Regions from separate parts of the Pseudarthrobacter sp. AG30 genome, predicted to be linked through region 2. Evidence: riboswitches for the same ligand, from Rfam matches in the RefSeq annotation. Region 2 holds a riboswitch; each other region holds the start of a gene.

Region 1 (4,813 bases), on a different contig from region 2:
GGCCCCGGCCGCGGACGTAGCCCGTTCCCTGGTGGATTACCTGGCGCCTGTCCTCCAGGAACAGGGCGAACTGGCCATGGCCCGCCAGGGCGTGGAGCACATCATCGCCCGCGGGACAGGGGCCGCCGAGCAGCGCCGGGCCCGCGACAGGGCGCTGGCCGGACCGCCTCCCGAGGATATGGGCTTCGGTGCAGTGGTCCGGCACGCCGTAGACGCCACCATGCGCGGCGCCCTGGATCTTTCCGGCGTGGAAGACACCCCGGAACTGCTGCGGGTCCGCCAGGCCTGACGCCTTAGATCTGCTTCAGGGCCTGTTCCAGGTCGCGGATGAGGTCGTCCGCGTCCTCGAGCCCCACGGAGAGCCGGACCACGCCGTCACTCAAGCCAATGGCGGCCCGCCCCTCCGGCCCCATGGCGCGGTGCGTGGTGGTGGCGGGGTGGGTGATCAGGGATTTCGAATCGCCCAGGTTGTTGGAGATGTCGATGATCCGCAGCCCGTCCAACAGGGCGAAGGCCGCCTCCTTGCCGGAGCGCCCGCCCGAGGGCGCCAGCTCAAGGGTGAGGACCGTGCCGCCGGCGCTCATCTGCTTCGCCGCCAGCTCATACTGCGGGTGCGATGTCAGCAGCGGGTACTTCACCCAGCTCACTGCAGGCTGCTCCTCGAGCCATTCAGCGAGCCGCAGGGCGGTGGCCGAGGAGTGCCGGACGCGCAGGCTCATGGTTTCCAGGCCCTTGGTCAGGACCCAGGCGTTGAACGCCGAAAGCGCCGGACCTGTGTGGCGCATCAGCTGCTTCACCGGGCCGTCGATGAACTCCTTGGTGCCCAGGATGGCACCGCCCAGGACCCGGCCCTGCCCGTCGATGTGCTTGGTGCCGGAGTACACGATGACGTCCGCGCCCAGGTCCCCGCAGCGCTGCAGCAGGGGAGTGGCGAAGACATTGTCCGCAACTACCGTGGCGCCGGCGGCATGGGCAAGTTCGCTCACCGCGGCGATGTCCACGATTTCCTGCATCGGGTTGGACGGGGATTCGAAGAAGACGGCGGTGGTGGGCTTGGACAGGGCCTCGCGCCACTGGTCCAGGTCCGGGCCATCGACGAAGACCGTTTCCACTCCCCACCGCGGCAGGATCTCGTTCAGGATCACGAAGCATGACCCGAACAGTGAGCGGGCGGCCACCACGCGGTCACCGGCTGCAAGGAGCGCGCCCAGGGCCGTGAACACCGCGGACATGCCCGACGCCGTCGCGAAGCAGGCCTCGGTGCCTTCCAGCAGCCTGAGCCGTTCCTGGAAGGTGGCCACGGACGGGTTGCCGTAGCGCGAGTACACAAAGCGCTCGTCCTCGCCGGTGAAGGCGCGTTCGGCCGCGGCCGCGGATTCGTAGACGAACCCGGAATTCAGGAAGACGGCCTCTGAGGTTTCCTGGAAGTTGGTGCGGTCCAGCCCGCCGCGGACAGCCTGGGTGTCGGGGCTCCAGCCGGGGGCATCTTGATTGAAAGTCACTTAGTTCTTTCCGAGGTTGGTGGGCAGGCCGCGGTTCTTCCAGCCGTTGACGGTCCGTTCGCCGTAGCGGTCAGGTTCCCCCTCGAAGCCCTCCAGGACGTTGTAGGAAGTGAAGCCGGCCTGGGTGGCCGCCACGGCCGCGGCGATGGATCGCTGGCCCGAACGGCAAAGGAACACGAGCTCAGCGCCCGGGTCCTCAGGCGCCTGCTCCTTGAGGTCCTTCACGAAATCGGGGTTGGGGATGCCGCCGGGGAAGGTCCACTGGATGAAGAGCGGATCGTTGTCCGTTGCCTTGGTATCCGGAATGCCAATGTGGGCCCATTCGCCCTCGGTGCGGACGTCCACCAGGATGGCGCCCTGCTCCAGCTTGGCCCACGCTTCCTGCGGCGTCAGGTCTCCCGCGTAGCTCATGCGTGGCCCTCGCCGTCGAACTCGCCTTCCAGGTCGTCAACAGCCGTGGCCACCGCGGCGTCAGCCGACGCGATGGCGGCCGGGAGGACAACGGCCTGGGCCACGATGACGCTGCTGCCGTTGAAAGTGGCCGCCGGGCTGCCGTGCAGGACGTAACCGTCCGCAAGCGCAGCCGAGATCCGCTCACAAAAGGAGCGGTCGTCCGGGCCCGTAATCAGGCGGTAGGACAATTTTTCGTCAGGGGCGGGTGCGTCAGACACGACGGATCTCCTTCTTTCACGCTTGCAGCTCGAATCGGTCGATATGCCAAGTATTCACCTGAGGCACCCCGCCGCGAGAGGAGGGTTGCCGACCGGCCAGTCAGGGCTTAACACCGGTACTCATTACTCCCCAAAAACGTAACACCTGCGCCGCCAAGCCGCACGGCCGCCGTCGTCATGTTCCGTAATTGAGAGCCCGCGACCACCGCGTCACGGGAACGCGGCAAGGCGGCCGGGCCGATAAAGTTTCTACCGGGGGCGCCGCCCTGCCGTCACAGTGGGAGTACCGGGGGGTCTTGCCAGCATGCGAGCAGCAACATCGCACCACCAGGCCGGCCGTCGTCGTGCCCGTCACCGTTCCCCCGGGGCGTTCCTGGCCGCCGCCGTCGTCGTGCTCCTGGCGCTGCTGGCGCCCGCCGGTGCTGCGCAGGCGGCCTCCGCGGAACCGGACCAAGGCAAGCCGTGGCTGGGTGCCGTCCTTGAATGGGGCGAGGATACCGCCGCTGGATTCTCCGACCGGCTGGGTGCGAGCCCGGCCGTGTTTGGCCACGACATCGGCCTGCCGTTCCGCGACTCGGACCGGAACAACATCGAGGGGTTCCTGCAGCAGGCCTCGGCCAAGGGCGCCCACGCCATGCTCACCGTGAAGCCCACGGTGCCGCTGGACCAGATCGGCGCCTCCGAAGCGGAAGCCTTCGCCGGCAAGGTCCGCGACCTGGCCTCCGGGTTCAAGGGCCGGCTGTTGATCCGGTTTGCGCCGGACATGAACTCGAGCTGGGTGGCCTGGGGGCAGCAGCCGGCCGCCTACCGGGAGGCCTTCAAGGCGGTCGCGGCAGCGGTCAAAAAGGACGACGGCGGCCGGGCCGCCATGGTCTGGGCGCCGTACCTGGGCAAGGACTACCCCTTTGACCGGAGCAGGAATGCCCCGCAGCCTGGAAGTGACGGCTTCGCCCTCCTGGACACCAACGGCGACGGCGCCTGGAACGGCTCCGACGCCGCCTACGCCCCCTACTATCCGGGGGACGACGCCGTGGACTGGGTGGGCCTGACTGCCTACCATGACGACACTGCCGGCGCCGCTGCCGTTAACACCGTGCCGCGTGCCGGTGAACTCCAGGAGATGCTGACCGGCGCGGGCAGCGAGAACTTCTACAGTGCCTACGCGGAGGTCCGCAGGAAGCCGCTACTGCTCCAGACGTCGGCGTTCTACAGCCCTGCCGCGGGCGGACCGCCGGAGGCGGATATCAAGACGGCCTGGTGGGACCAGGTGGTGGGTACCGCCACCTCGCCGGCTTTCGCCAGGACGGCGGCGGTGGTGTGGGACGAGCGCACCAGCACCAGGGATACCGGCGTGGCCAGCATCGACTGGCTGCTCACCGGAAATCCCGCCATCGCCAAAGCTGCGCTGGACCGGCTGAAGTCCTCTGCCGTGGTCACCGGGCCGGTCACCGATGTGGCCGCGGACGGATCGTATGTCCGGGCCAACACCCTGTCCGGGGCTGCGGTCTGGACCGTGGCCGTGGCGATGGCCATCCTCCTGGCGGCGCTGTGGCAGATTCCCCGCCGGGTCAACGCCGCCACCGCATGGAGCTACCAGGAGCCGGGAAACAGGGACTCGCGCGTGGATCTGCTGCGCGGGATGGCCATTGTCTTCGTGGTGGTCAACCACCTGGGCCTGGTCTCGCTGTTCCAGCTGCTCACCCAGGAGGCCGTGGGCTTCGTATCGGGTGCCGAACTCTTCGTGCTGTTCTCCGGCCTGGTGGTGGGCATGGTCTACGGGCCGAAGGCCAGGGAAGACTTCGGCAAGGTTGTGGACCTCACCTCCCGCCGGGCGGGGAAGCTCTATGTGACCGCGCTGTCGGTGCTGATCGGCGTCTTCCTCATCGCGCAGCTTCCGTTCTTCCACACCGAGGCCTTGACCACGTTCGTGGACCAGGGGACCGGCGGGGCCGGGCATAACGGTGCCGGCCGGACGTACGACCTCTACGCCGGGATGTCGTCGCTGTTCCAGTTCCCGGTGCCGCCCCAGGTCCTGCCGGCCATCCTGCTGTTGCAGTTCGGGCCCTGGCAGTTCAACGTGATGGGCCTGTACGTGGTGCTGCTCCTGGCCAGCCCCTTGATCCTGGCCCTGTTGAACCGCGGAAAGGCCGTATGGGTCCTGGTGGTATCGCTGGCGGTGTACGCCGTGGGGGCCGGAACCAGGTTCCGGATTTTGCCGTCGCAGTTCGAGGACTCTTTTCCGCTGCTGGTGTGGCAGGTGCTGTTCGTGCTGGGGCTCGTGGTGGGATACCACCGGCGCAGCATTATCGCGTGGTTGTCGGCCCATGCCTGGGTGGTGGCCGCCTGTACGGTGGCTGCAGTCGCCCTGGCCTTCCTATCCTGGGGCAACCCCTACTTGGCCAACAACTACGACGTCCGGCTGGCGCTGATGCCGGACGCCACCTACCGGGCCATGTATGACGCCCTCTTTGGCCGGACCTACCTGGCTCCGGGCCGCCTGCTCAACGTCGTCTTGCTGGTGGTGGCGGCGTATGCGTTCCTCAGCGCCTACTGGAAACCGGTTGAGCGGGCGCTGGGCTGGTTCCTGATCCCGCTGGGCCGCGCAACGCTCTATGTCTTCATCATGCACGTGGTGCTGAT
Region 2 (4,813 bases):
GCGAGGAAGACGGCGTCGAAAACGCCATCAATGACAAGCTTTACACCACGGTCGAGGACGCCCTGGCCACCATCGACGCCCTGGGCGCCGGCGAAAACGGCCGCTACATCACCGCACTGACCTTCGGCAACGTCCACGGCGTGTACAAGCCCGGCGGCGTCAAGCTGCGCCCGGAGATCCTCAAGGACATCCAGGCCCAGGTGGGCGCGAAGATCGGCAAGGACAACCCGTTCGACCTCGTGTTCCACGGCGGCTCCGGATCCTCGGACCAGGAAATCGCCGACGCCGTCTCCTACGGGGTTATCAAGATGAACATCGACACCGACACCCAGTACGCCTACACCCGCCCGGTGGCCGACCACATGTTCAAGAACTACGACGGCGTCCTGAAGGTCGACGGCGAAGTGGGCAACAAGAAGACCTACGACCCCCGCGTCTGGGGCGCTTCCGCCGAAGCCGGCCTGGCGGCCCGCGTGGTGGAAGCCACCAAGCAGCTCGGTTCGGCCGGAAAGACGTTCTAGATGTCGGATGAGTTCCGCAAGAACCTGATGGGACCTGAGCCCACGCTCCTGCCTGCCGAGACCGAGGTCAATGCGCAGCTGGAAGCCGGGCACGAGGCCCTGGACCTGGTGGAAAAGCACCCCACGTCCTCACTGTTGTGGGCGATCCTGGCTGAGGAAGCGTGGACCGAGGGCCGGACCATCGACTCCTACGCGTACGCCCGAGTGGGCTACCACCGCGGACTGGACGCGCTGCGCCGCAACGGTTGGCGCGGCGTCGGGCCCATCCCGTGGGAGCACGAGCCGAACCGCGGGTTCCTCCGTGCGCTTTACTCGCTGGGCAGGGCTTCGTCGGCTATTGGGGAAGCGGACGAGCCGGAGCGGATCGAGAAGTTCCTGAACGACTCCGATCCCGCGGCGAAGGCAGCCATCGAGGGCTAGATACGACTAATTACGACGACGGCAGGTCACCTTCCCAGCGAAGGTGACCTGCCGTCGTCGGTGGTTGAGCCGCGTCGAAACCCTAGGCCTGGTGGGCGATGCCGGTGCGTGCCATGGCATCGGCGTACGCCGTGTGCATGTCCGCGAGGAACTCCTCCTGGCGGGCCGGTGAACCGGCGAAGGCGCGGCCACTCAGGGAGCGGACCTTGTAGGTCTTGAGGCCGCGGCGCCACAGCAGCGGGACTTCGGTCTTCAGCAGCAGGTTGGCCAGGCGGTTTGCCTCCGTGCCGTGCGCCACGATCACGGAGGCGCGGGGGACCAGGGCGAGGAACTTCAGCAGCGGCTTCAAACCTGCCTGCACCTGGTCCGGGGTGAATTTTCCGTTGGCCTCCCCCGGGACGTGCCACGGGTGGACGTTCCAGGGCATCACGAATTCCGGGCGCAGGCCCAGCTTCCACTGGATGCCCAGCATGCGGGTCGCGGCGTCCTGGTCACCGGCAGTGATGAAACCGGACTGGTCCATCTCGCCAATATTGGAGTACAGGCTGATGATGCGGCATTCCTCAACATCGTGCATGGGGTCCACGTAGGGCACCACGGTTCCGGGCTTCGCTTCCTGCAGGGAATCGCACAGCTCGTTGACAGCGGCAACGCTGGGCTCGTAACGGCGGCTCATGAGCTGTTCGTGGAATGTTTCGGGGGCCAGTGCGGTCATGAAGGGCTGGTTCTCCTGCGGGGATTGATGTTGCGTCCACCGCCGAAAATGGGCGCACGGTGGCGCAGCTCATCAACGGTGGTTAGTTGGGGTGGGCCGATTCCGGGTCGGCCTTTGCCAGTTTACCAAGCCCGGAGAAACGAAACGCCGGTCCAGCGCACCTCATTCATGGCGCAGTGGACCGGCGGTCATTCCCGGAAGGGGCGGATAACTACCAGAGGCGCCCGGTGGCGCGGCGGGCGCCCTCGCCAAGAGCCTCCAGCTTGGCGAATGCGATCTGCGGATGCACCCGGCCGCCCAGGCCGCAGTCGGTGGACGCGATGACGTTCTCGCGTCCCACCAGCTTGGCGAAGCGGACAATCCGGTCCGCCACCAGGTCCGGGTGCTCCACCACATTGGTGGCGTGGGAGACGACGCCGGGGATGATCACTTTGCCCTCAGGAAGGGCGGTGTCCTCCCAGACACGCCATTCGTGCTCGTGGCGGACATTGGCCGCCTCGAAGGAGTACGCGCCGGCGTTGACCTGCAGCACTGAGCCGATGATGTCGGCGAATGGGATGTCCGTAGTGTGCGGACCATGCCAGGAGCCCCAGCAAACGTGCAGCCGGACCTGTTCCTGCGGAAGGTCCCGCAAGGCCCAGTTGGTGGCCTCGACGCGCAGCTGGATGAACTTCAGGTAGTCCTCCAGGGACGGCTCAGGGTTGATCTGGTCCCAGCTCTCGGCCAGGGACGGATCGTCGAGCTGGACCGTCAGGCCGGCGTCGATGATGGCTTTGTATTCCTCGCGCATCGCATCGGCGCATGCGTAGACGAGTTCCTCATCGTTCTTGTAGTACTCATTGGCGACGCGGGCGCAGGAACCGGGGGAGAGGGACGCCACGAACCCCTCGCTGAGGCCTGCCGCGGCGAGCCCGGTCTTCAGGTTCTTGATGTCCGAGGCCACCAGGTCATGGCCGGTATATGTCAGGGGCCCGGCGATCTTGGGTTGGGACACGCTCTTCCGGTGCGCCAGGATCCCGGAGGAGGGATCGTTGTACGCCTCGTTGAACGCCTGCCGGTCCCGCCGGTCGGGGAAGGACGTCAGGACAACGTTTCCGGGCGAGGACCGCCGGACTTCGGCTTCGGCCCACCGGTCCACGGTGGTCGGCTCCAGGCCGCCGAGCCGGGCGAAGGAGTAGTTCCACCAGGCCCCGTAGTCCACGGAGTTGGACATCGTATGCCCGTACTCGCCGTCGTTGGGGATATCGATGCCCAGGTCCTTCTGGCGCTGGACCACGCCCACAACGGAGTCTTCCAGGAGCTCCAGGAACGCCGGGGTGATCCCGTCGGATTCCTTTGCGGTGTTGGCTGCGATGAGTTCATCGGTGCGAGGCAGAGACCCGGCGTGGGTGGCGCGAATATGGTCGGTGTTGAGGGGCATGCTGGAATCTTCCTTCCATCGGTCCTGGCAGTAGCACCTTCGGCCGGCAGCTTTCCTGCCGGACCGTGGTTGCTGCGGCGTCATTGAGCCAGGTCTCTCAGCCGCTCCGGATGGTCCACTCTTACCTAAATCCATGAACCGCCTGTGGGCAAATGCGGTTCAGAATACGGCGGATCGGTGTTGGGCGGTGGCGCTCCCCGGCAATAGCCCAACCCGTTCCCAGGTTTTGTCCAGTCTATTGACAGCTTTCGTCAAGCTTGGTTGGCTGTTTGTCACGGGCCGTAATGGGGAACATGGCGGCTGAACGCACCCGATGCACTCGAAAGAGGTAACGCACTGTGACGAAATCTTTGAGGACCCTTGCCGTATCCGGCGCGCTGGCGCTGGCCGTCTTCGCCGGGTCCGGCCCGGTGGCCCACGCAGTTGGCGAAGGCCCGAACTACGGCGGCAACGGCCAGATCACCACCAGCAAGCTGGCTACGTACAGTCAGATGGTCTCCTTCCTGAAGGACCAGGACGCCAAGCAACCGGCCATGGAGCTGGAAGTGATCGGCCAGACGGTCAAGGGCCGCGATATCCACCTGGTCAAATACATCTCTGACCCGGCCAAGCCCACCATCCTCTACCTGACCCAGCAGCATGGCAACGAACAGCTCACCACCGAGGGCGCCATGGAGTTCATCAAGCACCTGGGCACGGGCAAGTCGTCCGGCATCCTGGACGGCGTCAATATCCTGATCGTGCCCATGCTCAATGCCGACGGCGCCATGGGGGACGTAAACTTCCCGCTGGACAACTACCTCGCCAAAGGCGACCGCCACCTGACGCGTTACAACGCGGAGGGCGTGGACCTGAACCGGGACCACGTGGCCAAGGTCCAGCCGGAGACCCAGGCGCTGCACAGCAACGTGATGCGCAAGTACCGCGTCGATTACATGATCGACCTGCACCACCAGGGCACCCGCGCTGAACGCGACGGCAAGCTGGTGTCCGGGTCAATCCTGTACCCCACCACCCCGAACGCCGATCCCGCCGTCGTCGAGAAATCCAAGCGGCTCGGCGCCGTGGTCTTCAACAACGTGGACTCCACCGGCTGGGGCCACCTGGGCAAGTACCAGGGCGGCAGTGCGGAGACTATCAGCCGCAACGGCATCTCCGTGGAATACGGAATTGCCACCCTGCTTTTCGAGATGCGCGGCATGTCCGACCACTACCTGGACGGCTACGCGCTGGGGCAGCGGAGCAACGGCTACCTGATCAAGCAGACGGTCACCACCCTGACCTCCACCGCCGCGGCGATCGCGGACGGTTCCATTGCCGACGCCGACACCTCCTTCTGGGACACTCTCGCCGAACAGACGTCCCGGCCGGCCGGGGAAGCCGAGGACGAGTAAGAGACCAGGCCCGCCGCAGTCCCTTGCGGGGCCGCGGCGGGCCCATCGAGTGGACAAAGTGCCTGATCCGCTAAACTTGGGTGGTAAGAGCCCCGGAACTCTTGCATCGCTGAGCCGCCCCGCGGTCCGGCGACGGCCGGTCTGTTCGGGGCATTCTCATGAACGGCGCTGCGCAGGTCCGCTCCCCGCGGCCGGACCCGGGCAGCCCGAACGAATGGGGGAGGATCCCATGCCAGCAATTGTGATCGTAGGAGCCCAGTGGGGCGACGAAGGAAAAGGCAAGGCCACCGACCTTCTGGGCGGCCGTGTTGACTACGTCGTCAAGCCCAACGGCGGGAACAAC
Region 3 (4,813 bases), on a different contig from region 2:
GTCCGGATCCCCAACTGGCCGGCGGAGACCCAGCAGGTGGGCGACCTGTGGCGCAACATCCTCACCAGCATGGGTGCCACGGTCACGTTGGACAGCGGCGTCCTGACCGTCACCGGCGGTCCGGAAATCAAGGGTGGGGACTTCGCGGACACCAGCGAACTCGCCCCCACCGTCGCCGCGCTGTGCGCCTTGGCCTCGGAGCCATCCCGGCTCACCGGGATCGCGCACCTGCGAGGACACGAAACCGACAGGCTGGCTGCCCTGGTGGCAGAGATCAACCGGCTCGGCGGAGACGCCGAGGAAACTCCGGACGGACTGCTCATCCGCCCCGCCCGGCTGCACGCCGGCGTCGTGCACAGCTACGCGGACCACCGGATGGCCACGGCCGGGGCGATCCTGGGACTGGCGGTACCGGGCGTCCAGGTGGAGGATATTGCCACCACAGCCAAGACCATGCCCGACTTCCCACAGCTGTGGGCAGGCATGCTGGCCCAGGAGGGCACGTCCGCTGCCGGACCGGAAGGGCGCGGCAGTGGCGCGGAGCACTGATTCCTGGGACGAATCGGACGTCAGGATCCGCCCGAGCAAGAAAGGCTCCAGGCCACGCACCAAAGACCGCCCCAGCCACGATGACGCCGTAACCGGCCGGATCATCACGGTGGACCGTGGGCGGTACACCGCGGTGGTGGGTGAGGACTCGGACAATGAGCGGGTGGTCATCGCTGCGCGGGCCCGCGAGCTTCGCCGCAATCCCGTGGTGGCCGGCGACTTCGTCTCCCTGGTGGGGGATGTCTCCGGAGCCCCGGACACGCTGGCCCGGCTGGTGAGAATTCAGGACCGCCGCACCCTGCTTCGCCGCAGTGCCGACGATACCGACCCCGTGGAGCGCGCCGTGGTGGCCAACGCGGACCAGCTGGTCATCGTCGTGGCGGCCGCCAACCCCGAGCCCCGCACAGGCTTCATTGACCGCGCCCTGGTGGCGGCCTACGACGCCGGGATCGCGCCGATCCTGCTGGTGACCAAGGCCGACGTCAAGGATCCCGCCGAGCTCCTCTCCAATTACACGCACCTGGACTTCCCCGTCATCATCAGCAAGACCGCCGACGCACAGGCCTCCGGGATCGACGCGCGGTCCGACGACGGCCTCTCCGCCCGGCTGGACAGCGCTGCGGTGGCCGCCCTCCGCGCACACCTCGACGGCACCGTCACCGTGATGCTGGGGCATTCCGGGGTGGGCAAATCCACTATGGTGAACGCACTCACGGGCGCCGAGCGCGCCACCGGCGGCGTCAACGCCGTCACCGGGCGCGGCCGGCACACGTCGTCGTCGGCACTGGCACTTCGGCTCGCGGACGCGCCGCCCGGCAGCTGGATCATCGACACCCCGGGGATCCGGTCCTTTGGCCTGGCGCACGTGGACCCGGACAGGATCCTGCGCTCGTTCCCGGATCTCTCCCCGGGCATCGAAAACTGCGAGCGGGGCTGCAAGCACACGGCAACGGCGGTCAACTGCGGGCTGGACGAGTGGGTGGACGGCGGACACGCCGGCCCTACCGGCGCCGCCCGCCTGGCGTCCCTGCGGCGGCTGCTCGGCGCCGATCCAAGGATGGAAGCACAGGAAACGAAGGAGCTTGGCAGCGTCAACTGACGCGTTCTCCCGGCAGAAACGCCCGCAGACGGTAGTTTGGAACCATGATCCAACCCGCTTCGAGTTACAACGATGACCTGCGCCTGGCCCACGTCCTGGCCGACTCCGTGGACGACCAGACGATGAGCCGGTTCAAGGCCCTGGACCTCCACGTCGAGACCAAGCCGGACCTGACGCCGGTCACCGACGCCGACAAGGCGGCCGAGGAGGCCATCCGAGGCCAACTCTCCCGCTCCCGGCCCCGCGATGCCGTCCTGGGTGAGGAATTCGGCAGCACCGGCCACGGCTCGCGGCGCTGGATCATCGATCCCATCGACGGGACCAAGAACTTCGTCCGCGGCGTCCCGGTCTGGGCCACGCTGATCGCCCTGGTGGACGAGGGCGAGCCGGTGGTGGGCGTCGTCAGCGCTCCGGCACTGGGCAAGCGCTGGTGGGCTGCCAAAGGCATGGGCGCGTACATGGGCAGGTCCCTGGCCGCCGCCACCCGGCTTCGGGTTTCCAACGTCTCAAACCTGGCCGACGCCTCCCTCTCCTATTCCAGCCTGGGCGGCTGGAAGGAACGCGGAAACCTTGACGACTTCCTCGGCCTGACGGAAGACGTGTGGCGGACCCGGGCGTACGGAGACTTCTGGTCCTACTGCATGGTGGCGGAAGGCTCGGTGGATATCGCCTGCGAACCCGAACTGAACCTGTACGACATGGCCGCCCTGGTACCGATCGTGGTGGAGGCCGGCGGCCGCTTCACGTCCCTCGAAGGCGAGGATGGCCCGTTCGGCGGCAATGCCCTGGCCACGAACTCGATCCTGCATTCAGAGGTGCTGCACCGGCTGAACCCGGACCTCGACGACCTGCTCCAGCAGTCGCCCTAGCGGCACAATAATCGAACAATACGACGCCGGACGCCTCCTTGAGGGGGCGTCCGCGGCCGTTTCTTCGGCAGGGCGTAACAAAAGCCTTAACAATTGCCGCGGCTTTAGTCCTGCCCATTCCATGTTCTACGCTTTTATCCAGGTCACGAGTGCCAGCGCAAAACCCCGGTTTGCTGGCCGGCAACCCTCCATTCGCGGTGGGGTGCCCCGGGTGACGACCAGGCCGGTCCGGAGCGGATACGGCAAGCGCGGATTCCACTGTGCCGGAGTCCTGTATCCAAGTGAGGTCTCTGTGACAACTGCCACCGTCTCCCCCCTTTCCGCCACCGCCAACGCCGCCGCGGCGGATCCGCGACAGGCCGTCGCCGGCCGGCCCCTCGCCGCGGTCACCGGCGCCGAGATCCAGGCGCCGCTGATCTCCGGCGGCCACGTCCGCTACGCAAACCTCGACTACGGCGCCTCCGCACCGGCGCTGTCAGTGGTGTCCGCGTACCTGAACGAGATCCTCCCGTACTACGCGAGTGTCCACCGGGGCGCCGGCTACGCATCCCAGATCAGCACCTCAGTGTACGAAAACGCACGCAACATTGTCCGCGACTTCGTGGGAGGGCGCCCCGGCGATTCGGTCGTCTTCACCCGCAACACCACCGACTCCCTGAACCTGCTGGCCGGCTGCCTGCCGCTGGCGGACGGCCGCCCCGCCGGAGATGTCCTTTACCTGGACATCGAACACCACGCCAACCTCCTGCCCTGGCAGGGCGTCCCGCACCGCAGCATTGTCGCCGCGGACACCATCAGCGGCACTTTGGAGGCAGTCCGCACCGAACTTGAGCAGGGCGGGGTCAGCCTGCTGGCCGTCACCGGCGCTTCCAACGTCACCGGCGAGATCCTCCCCATCCGGGCCTTGGCCGCGCTGGCGCACCAGTACGGCGCACGGATCGTGGTGGACGCCGCCCAGCTTGCGCCGCATCGCCGGGTGGACATCAGCACGGACGACGTCGACTACCTTGCGTTCTCCGGGCACAAGCTCTACGCGCCGTTCGGCGCAGGCGTCCTGGTGGGACGTGCTGACTGGCTGGACGCCGGTGTCCCGCACCTGGCCGGGGGCGGTGCCGTCAAGGAAGCAAGGCTCGACGGCGTCAGCTGGGCCACCGGCCCGGCCCGCCATGAGGGGGGATCGCCCAACGTCCTGGGAGCCGCCACGCTGGCCCGCGCCACCCAGGTGATCGCGGAACTGGACCAGGAACGCTGGCACGCCCACGAGTCCGCCATCCGCTCCTTCCTGGTGGAGGGCCTCCAGGGCATCGACGGCGTCACCGTCCACCAGATCTTCAAGGACACCAATCCGGAAACGGACACCATCGGCGTGGTCAATTTCTCGGTTGCAGGCTACGACGCCGGGCTGGTGGCCGCCTACCTCTCGGCGGAGCACGGCGTGGGCCTGCGGGACGGACGCTTCTGCGCCCACCCGCTGCTGAAACGCCTGGGCCTGCCCAACGGATCACTCCGGGCGAGCTTCGGCGTCGGATCCCGGCTGGAGGATGCCGAACGCCTTCTTGCCGGCATCCGCGCACTGCGCAGCAACGGACTGGGCTGGGACTACGTGGTTGACGCAGGCCGTTGGGTGCCCGCCAACGACTCCCGCACCTACCCGCACTGGGCACCCAACACCCCGGGCACGGCCGGCGCGGCCCCCTGTATCGACGACTAGGGCTCCTCCCGCTCCTGCTCCCCCACCACATGTCCAAAGGGGGTGCGGTAAATTCGAGGGGCATCAACAGTCGGAATTGAAGGAGTCCACGCGTGGTTCGGGGTGGCCCCAAGCTTGATCACGGGCGCCGGCGGGAACTTGGCGGCAGTTTCCGCGACGGCGGACGGCACTACCAGCGCGTCAGGCCGGGCTACCCCGTGGAATCAGCCCGGTGGCTGGTCCCGGCGCAGGCCCGTGACGCACTCGATGTCGGGGCCGGTACCGGGAAGTTTACGGCCCTGCTGCTGGAGCTTGGCCTGGAGGTAACCGCCGTCGACCCTTCCACGGACATGCTCGCCCAACTCGCGGCACACTGCCCTGCTGCCACGGCCGTGGCGGGGACCGCGGAGGCGACGGGGCTGGCCGAAGCCTCCTTCGACGTCGTCACCGTGGCGCAGGCCTGGCACTGGTGCGACGCGCTGCCGGCGAGCACCGAACTTGCCCGCGTCCTGCGCCCGCACGGAACGCTCGGACTCATCTGGAACCAACTGGATACCTCGGTGCCGTGGGTGCACAGGCTCTCCAGGATCATGCACGCCGGCGATG
Region 4 (4,813 bases), on a different contig from region 2:
CCAGCCCAAGGATCTGCCGCCCCGGACCTGGCGCGAGGCAAGGACCGGGGACTTGGTGTGGGCGCGCGAATACTTCGTGCCCTGGGTCCTGCGCCGGCTCCGGCACCAGTCCTCCGGTGACGGCGTCACGGCGAAACGGCCGACGCCGGGTCCCGTCTTTGGCCCGGGCGTTCCGTTGGGGTCCGGCGAGGGTCCGCTGGGAACCTCGGAACCCAGCCGCCGGTAGGACCGCACGGGGTTACGCTGGAGGGACAACCTTTGAGAGGCGCGGCACCGTGAGCAGCTTGTTTTTGTGGATCATCATCCTGTCCTTCGTTGTCCCCATGGCCATGCGGATGTACCGGCGGTCCATGGCACGGCGGGACCGGGACCAAGGCTTGCCGGGCCAGTACCCTGGCCAGTTTCCGGGACAGTACGGGCCGGGCGGGTTCCCCGGGTCCGGCCAGTTTCCCGGGTCCGCGGGGCCGCAGAGCAACCAGCCCCGCGACGGCTACACCCAGCAGGACTACTACTCCGGCGGCTTCCGCCAGCCCACCCCGGCCGGTGAATCACAGCCACAGCCCTACCAGTACGGGCAGCCCCCCATGCCGGACCCCCGCTACGGCGCGCCCCAGGAACCGCCGTTCCAGCAGTTCCCGGGCCAGCAGGGTCTGGGCCAGCAGGGTCTGGGCCAGCAGTTCCCCGGCCAGCAGCAGGGTACCGGCCACACGCCGGCCGGCCCGCCTCCAGGCCCGGCCGTTCCCCCGCCGGGAGCGCCCCAGGGATTCCGTGCCCGGAAGCTCGCAGAACTGGACCAGCAGTACAGCAACGGCGAAATGTCCATGGAGGACTACATGAAGCGCCGCAGCGACATCATGAACGGCTGAGCCCCAGCCGCCGCCACGCCTCAAGCCCGGAAGAGCCGCCTGACCACCTGCCCGGACGCCAGCGCATCCAGGCCTTCATTGACGTCCGCCAGCGGCCGGGTATCGGTGTGCAGCAGTTCCACCGGAAGCCTGCCTTCCCGCCAGTAGCCCAGGTACGCCGGGATGTCTCGGCGGGGAACCGCGTCGCCCATGTAGGAGCCGAGGAGCCGTTTGCCCGCGCCTGCGAACTGCAGTGCCGGAACGGACAGTTCAGCAGACGGATGGGGCAGTCCCACCGAGACAACCGCGCCGCCCCGCGTCACCAGATCAAGGCACGTTGCGATCACGCCGGCCAAGCCGACTGCTTCGACGGCCACATCCACCCCGTCACCGGCAGCCTCGGCCACAAGACGGGCCGCATCCGCAGGCGTTCCCACCGCCGTGGCACCGGCCTCCAGGGCCAAGGGGTGCTTGCCCGGATTCGGATCGATGGCAATCACTCCGGCGGCCCCGGCGAGGCGGGCCGCCATGACGGCCGATAAGCCTACTGCGCCGATGCCGAAGACAGCCACGGACTGTCCCGGACTGACGCCTGCCGTATTGAGCACGGCCCCCATTCCGGTGAGCACGGCGCAACCAAACATCGCCGCGACGGTGTCCGGGACGTCGTCGTCAATCACCACCACCGACTCCCGCGCCACCACGGCGTAATCCGCAAACGCCGAGACGCCCAAATGGTGGTTGATGCGCTCCCCCGCCGGCGTGCGCAGCAAGGCCGGCCCATGCAGCAGGTCACCGGAGCCGTTGACCTCCGCAGCGCGGTGGCAAAGCGCGGGCCTCCCGGCCCGGCAGGCCCGGCAATGGCCGCAACTGGGCACGAAAACGAGCACCACGTGGTCTCCCACGGACACATCGGCTACCCCGTCGCCCACGGACACCACCCGTCCCACCGCTTCGTGGCCCAATGCCATCGGAAGCGGCCGGACCCTGGAGCCGTCCACCACGGACAGGTCCGAATGGCACAGGCTCGAATAGGTGATGGCAACCCCAAGCTCACCGGCGCGCGGCTGTGCTTGGTCCAGCTCCTGAACGACCAACGGTTTCGCGTCAGCGTAGGTGGGGTTTCCCGATGCCTGTCCGGCGGCGGGAACGGTCGAATACAGGACGGCGGCTTTCATGACACGATCATGCCGTACTTCCACCCCGGGCCTGCCGCACTGTGGCACCGCGGCGTCCACCGGCAGCGTGCACCGGAAGCACCGCAGGGCAGCAGCCGGCCGCTGCCGGGACGGGCGCAGCTAGGCCAGGAACGTCGTCCGGAGCTGGTTCCCCAGCTGTCCGATCTCGGTCAGGAAGCCGTCATGGCCTATCGGTGCCGAGATCATATGCACGTCAACCTCACCCGGCAGGGCCTGGGCCAATTCGCGGGACTGGGACGGGAAGTAGAGCCGGTCGGAGTCCACGGCGGCAACGAAGAACCGGGCGGTGGCGGAGGCCAGGGTCTCGGCCAGCGGCCCGCGGCCACGGCAGACATCGTGGCTCATCAATGCCTCGGTGAGGGCGATATAGCTGTTGGCGTCGAACCGGCGGACGAGCTTCCTGCCCTGGTGGTCCAGATAGCTTTCCACCTGGTAGCGTCCGCGGTTTGCCAGCAGTCCGCCGTGCAGGGGCGACTCGGGGGCCTGGGGTTCCCGGCCGAAGCGCCCTTCCAGTTCCGCGGCGGACCGGTACGTGATGTGGGCGATCCGCCGTGCCAGGGCCAGTCCGTCTTCCGGACACGGTCCGCCGTAGTAGTCGCCGCCGTTGAAGTTCGGATCCTGGCGGATGGCCAGGGTCTGGGCCTGGGCGAAAGCGATCTGTTCAGCCGTGCTGGCAGCGCCGACCGAGATGACGGCGCAGCGCTGCACCCGGTCAGGGTAGGTCACCGCCCACTCCAGGGCGCGGGCACCCCCCATGGAACCGCCAAGGACGGCGTACCAGCTCCCGATGCCCAGCTGGTCCGCCAGCCGGGCCTCGGCAACAGTGCTGTCCCGCAGGGTGACCAGGGGGAAGCGTGAGCCCCAGGGTGCTCCGTCGGGGGCGGCCGACGACGGGCCCGTGGACCCGTAGCAGCCGCCCACAATGTTGACGGACACCACGAAGAACCTGTCCGTATCGACGGGCGCCCCAGGACCGGCCAGCTGTTCCCACCAGCCCTCTTCGTCGGTGTCGCCCCGGGTCACGTGGGTGCTGCCCGTCAGGGCGTGCTCGATCAGGATGGCGTTGCTGCCGTCCGCGTTCAGCGTGCCCCAGGTCTCGTACGCCAGGGTGACATCCGGCAGGTAGCCGCCGCCCTCGAGCTCGAGTCCTCCGATGGAGGCGTAGCGGACAACTCCGTGTTCGGGAATGGTGGTACGGGCGACGGTAACCGTCATGGCAAGACCTCTTCTACGCGCTTGCCTGCCGTCATTTGACCGGCAGGCCAGGTCTTCACCCGGGGCACCCCACCGCGGAAGGAGGGTTGCCGGCCAGCAAGCCGGGGCTGTCACTGGCACTCATGACCTGGTTCGAGTGTACGAAACACCCCCCGGTCCAGGCCAAGAGTGTGACTGGTTGTGACTTCCCGGCGCTGCCGGCCGGCAGCGCCCCGGCGTGCCGGCGGTCAGGCGTCGGCGCCGCCCTTGGCCGCGCGGAAACCGGCCTCCAGGTCGGCCAGGATGTCGTCGATGTGCTCCAAGCCAACCGACAAGCGGACCAGCCCCGGATTGACGCCGGCCACCACCTGCTGCTCGGGCGAGAGCTGGCTGTGGGTGGTCGACGCCGGGTGGATGACAAGCGAACGGACGTCGCCGATGTTGGCCACGTGCGAGTGCAGTTCCAGGGCGTCGACGAAGCGCTTGCCCGCCTCCGCGCCCCCGGCCAGGTTGAAAGCGACGACGGCGCCGGTCCCCTTGGGCCCGTACTTGCGGCCCCGTTCGTACCAGGGGCTGGACGGCAGCCCCGCGTAGGCGACCGATTCGACGTCGTCCCTTCCCTCCAGCCAGCGCGCCACCTCCGTGGCGTTGGAAACGTGCCGTTCCACCCGCAGGCTCAGCGTTTCCAGGCCCTGCGAAATCAGGAAGGCGTTGAAGGGCGAAACCGCCGAGCCAAGGTCGCGCAGCAACTGGACACGGGCTTTGAGGATGTAGGAAAGGTTGGCGCCCAGTGCGCCGCCCTCGCCAAGGTCCCGGGCGTAGACCAGCCCGTTGTAGGTGGGATCCGGGGTGTTGAAACCGGGGAACCGGCCGGGGTCCTTGCCGAAATCGAACTTGCCGGAGTCGACGATGACGCCGGCAATCGCCGAGCCATGACCGCCCAGGTACTTGGTGGCGGAGTGGATCACGATGTCCGCACCCCACTCCAGCGGCCGGATCAGGTAGGGCGTGGACAGGGTGTTGTCCACGATCAGGGGAACGCCGGCGTCGTGGGCCACCTGGGAGATGCCTTCGATGTCCAAGACGTCCTGGCGCGGGTTGGATACCACCTCGCCAAAGAACAGTTTGGTGTTGGGCTGAACGGCATTCCGCCACTGATCCAGGTTGTCCGGATCTTCCACGAAGGTGACCGTGATGCCGAACTTCTTCAGGGTGTGGGCGAACAGGTTGTAGGTGCCGCCGTACAGGCTGGGGCTGGCCACGATGTGGTCCCCGGCCTCGGCGATATTCAGGACGGCGAAGGTTTCCGCGGCCTGCCCCGAGCTCAGCAGCAAAGCGGCCAGGCCACCTTCGAGGCTGGCGATCCGCTGCTCCACCGCGTCCTGGGTGGGGTTGCCGATGCGGGTGTAGATCGGCGCCAGTTCGGCCAGCGCAAAACGGTTGGCTGCGCTCTCGGCGCTCGGGAACACGAAGGACGTGGTCTGGTAGATGGGAAGGGCGCGGGCCCCGGTGGCGCTGTCAGGCTCCTGGCCTGCATGGATCTGGCGGGTTTCGAAGGACCATCCGTTGGACATC

Evidence for each region. A riboswitch is a leader RNA that binds a small molecule or an ion and turns the genes downstream of it on or off. The one in region 2 is predicted to bind S-adenosylmethionine.
Region 1: linked by a shared signal. The riboswitch ahead of DC347_RS11380 (DUF1737 domain-containing protein) and the one ahead of DC347_RS13820 (cobalamin-independent methionine synthase II family protein) in region 2 are both predicted to bind S-adenosylmethionine.
Region 3: linked by a shared signal. The riboswitch ahead of DC347_RS08745 (aminotransferase class V-fold PLP-dependent enzyme) and the one ahead of DC347_RS13820 (cobalamin-independent methionine synthase II family protein) in region 2 are both predicted to bind S-adenosylmethionine.
Region 4: linked by a shared signal. The riboswitch ahead of DC347_RS07655 (homoserine O-acetyltransferase) and the one ahead of DC347_RS13820 (cobalamin-independent methionine synthase II family protein) in region 2 are both predicted to bind S-adenosylmethionine.

What each region holds. Positions count from the first base shown of each region.
Region 1 covers NZ_QEHL01000012.1:141,728-146,540, forward strand. The annotation lists gene DC347_RS11365 (glutamate--cysteine ligase) at 1-289, shown strand, start outside; gene DC347_RS11370 (O-succinylhomoserine sulfhydrylase) at 294-1,502, opposite strand; gene DC347_RS11375 (rhodanese-like domain-containing protein) at 1,503-1,913, opposite strand; gene DC347_RS11380 (DUF1737 domain-containing protein) at 1,910-2,173, opposite strand; SAM riboswitch class IV at 2,187-2,301, opposite strand; gene opgC (OpgC domain-containing protein) at 2,478-4,813, shown strand, end outside.
Region 2 covers NZ_QEHL01000016.1:65,963-70,775, forward strand. The annotation lists gene fbaA (class II fructose-bisphosphate aldolase) at 1-521, shown strand, start outside; gene DC347_RS13810 (DUF3151 domain-containing protein) at 522-941, shown strand; gene DC347_RS13815 (uracil-DNA glycosylase) at 1,024-1,656, opposite strand; gene DC347_RS13820 (cobalamin-independent methionine synthase II family protein) at 1,868-3,076, opposite strand; SAM riboswitch class I at 3,089-3,193, opposite strand; gene DC347_RS13825 (M14 family zinc carboxypeptidase) at 3,415-4,470, shown strand; gene DC347_RS13830 (adenylosuccinate synthase) at 4,700-4,813, shown strand, end outside.
Region 3 covers NZ_QEHL01000008.1:209,287-214,099, forward strand. The annotation lists gene aroA (3-phosphoshikimate 1-carboxyvinyltransferase) at 1-549, shown strand, start outside; gene rsgA (ribosome small subunit-dependent GTPase A) at 533-1,648, shown strand; gene hisN (histidinol-phosphatase) at 1,693-2,517, shown strand; SAM riboswitch class IV at 2,659-2,772, shown strand; gene DC347_RS08745 (aminotransferase class V-fold PLP-dependent enzyme) at 2,810-4,228, shown strand; gene DC347_RS08750 (class I SAM-dependent methyltransferase) at 4,321-4,813, shown strand, end outside.
Region 4 covers NZ_QEHL01000006.1:166,786-171,598, forward strand. The annotation lists gene DC347_RS07640 (SGNH/GDSL hydrolase family protein) at 1-226, shown strand, start outside; gene DC347_RS07645 (hypothetical protein) at 276-866, shown strand; gene DC347_RS07650 (alcohol dehydrogenase catalytic domain-containing protein) at 887-2,023, opposite strand; gene DC347_RS07655 (homoserine O-acetyltransferase) at 2,144-3,259, opposite strand; SAM riboswitch class IV at 3,272-3,387, opposite strand; gene DC347_RS07660 (bifunctional o-acetylhomoserine/o-acetylserine sulfhydrylase) at 3,487-4,812, opposite strand.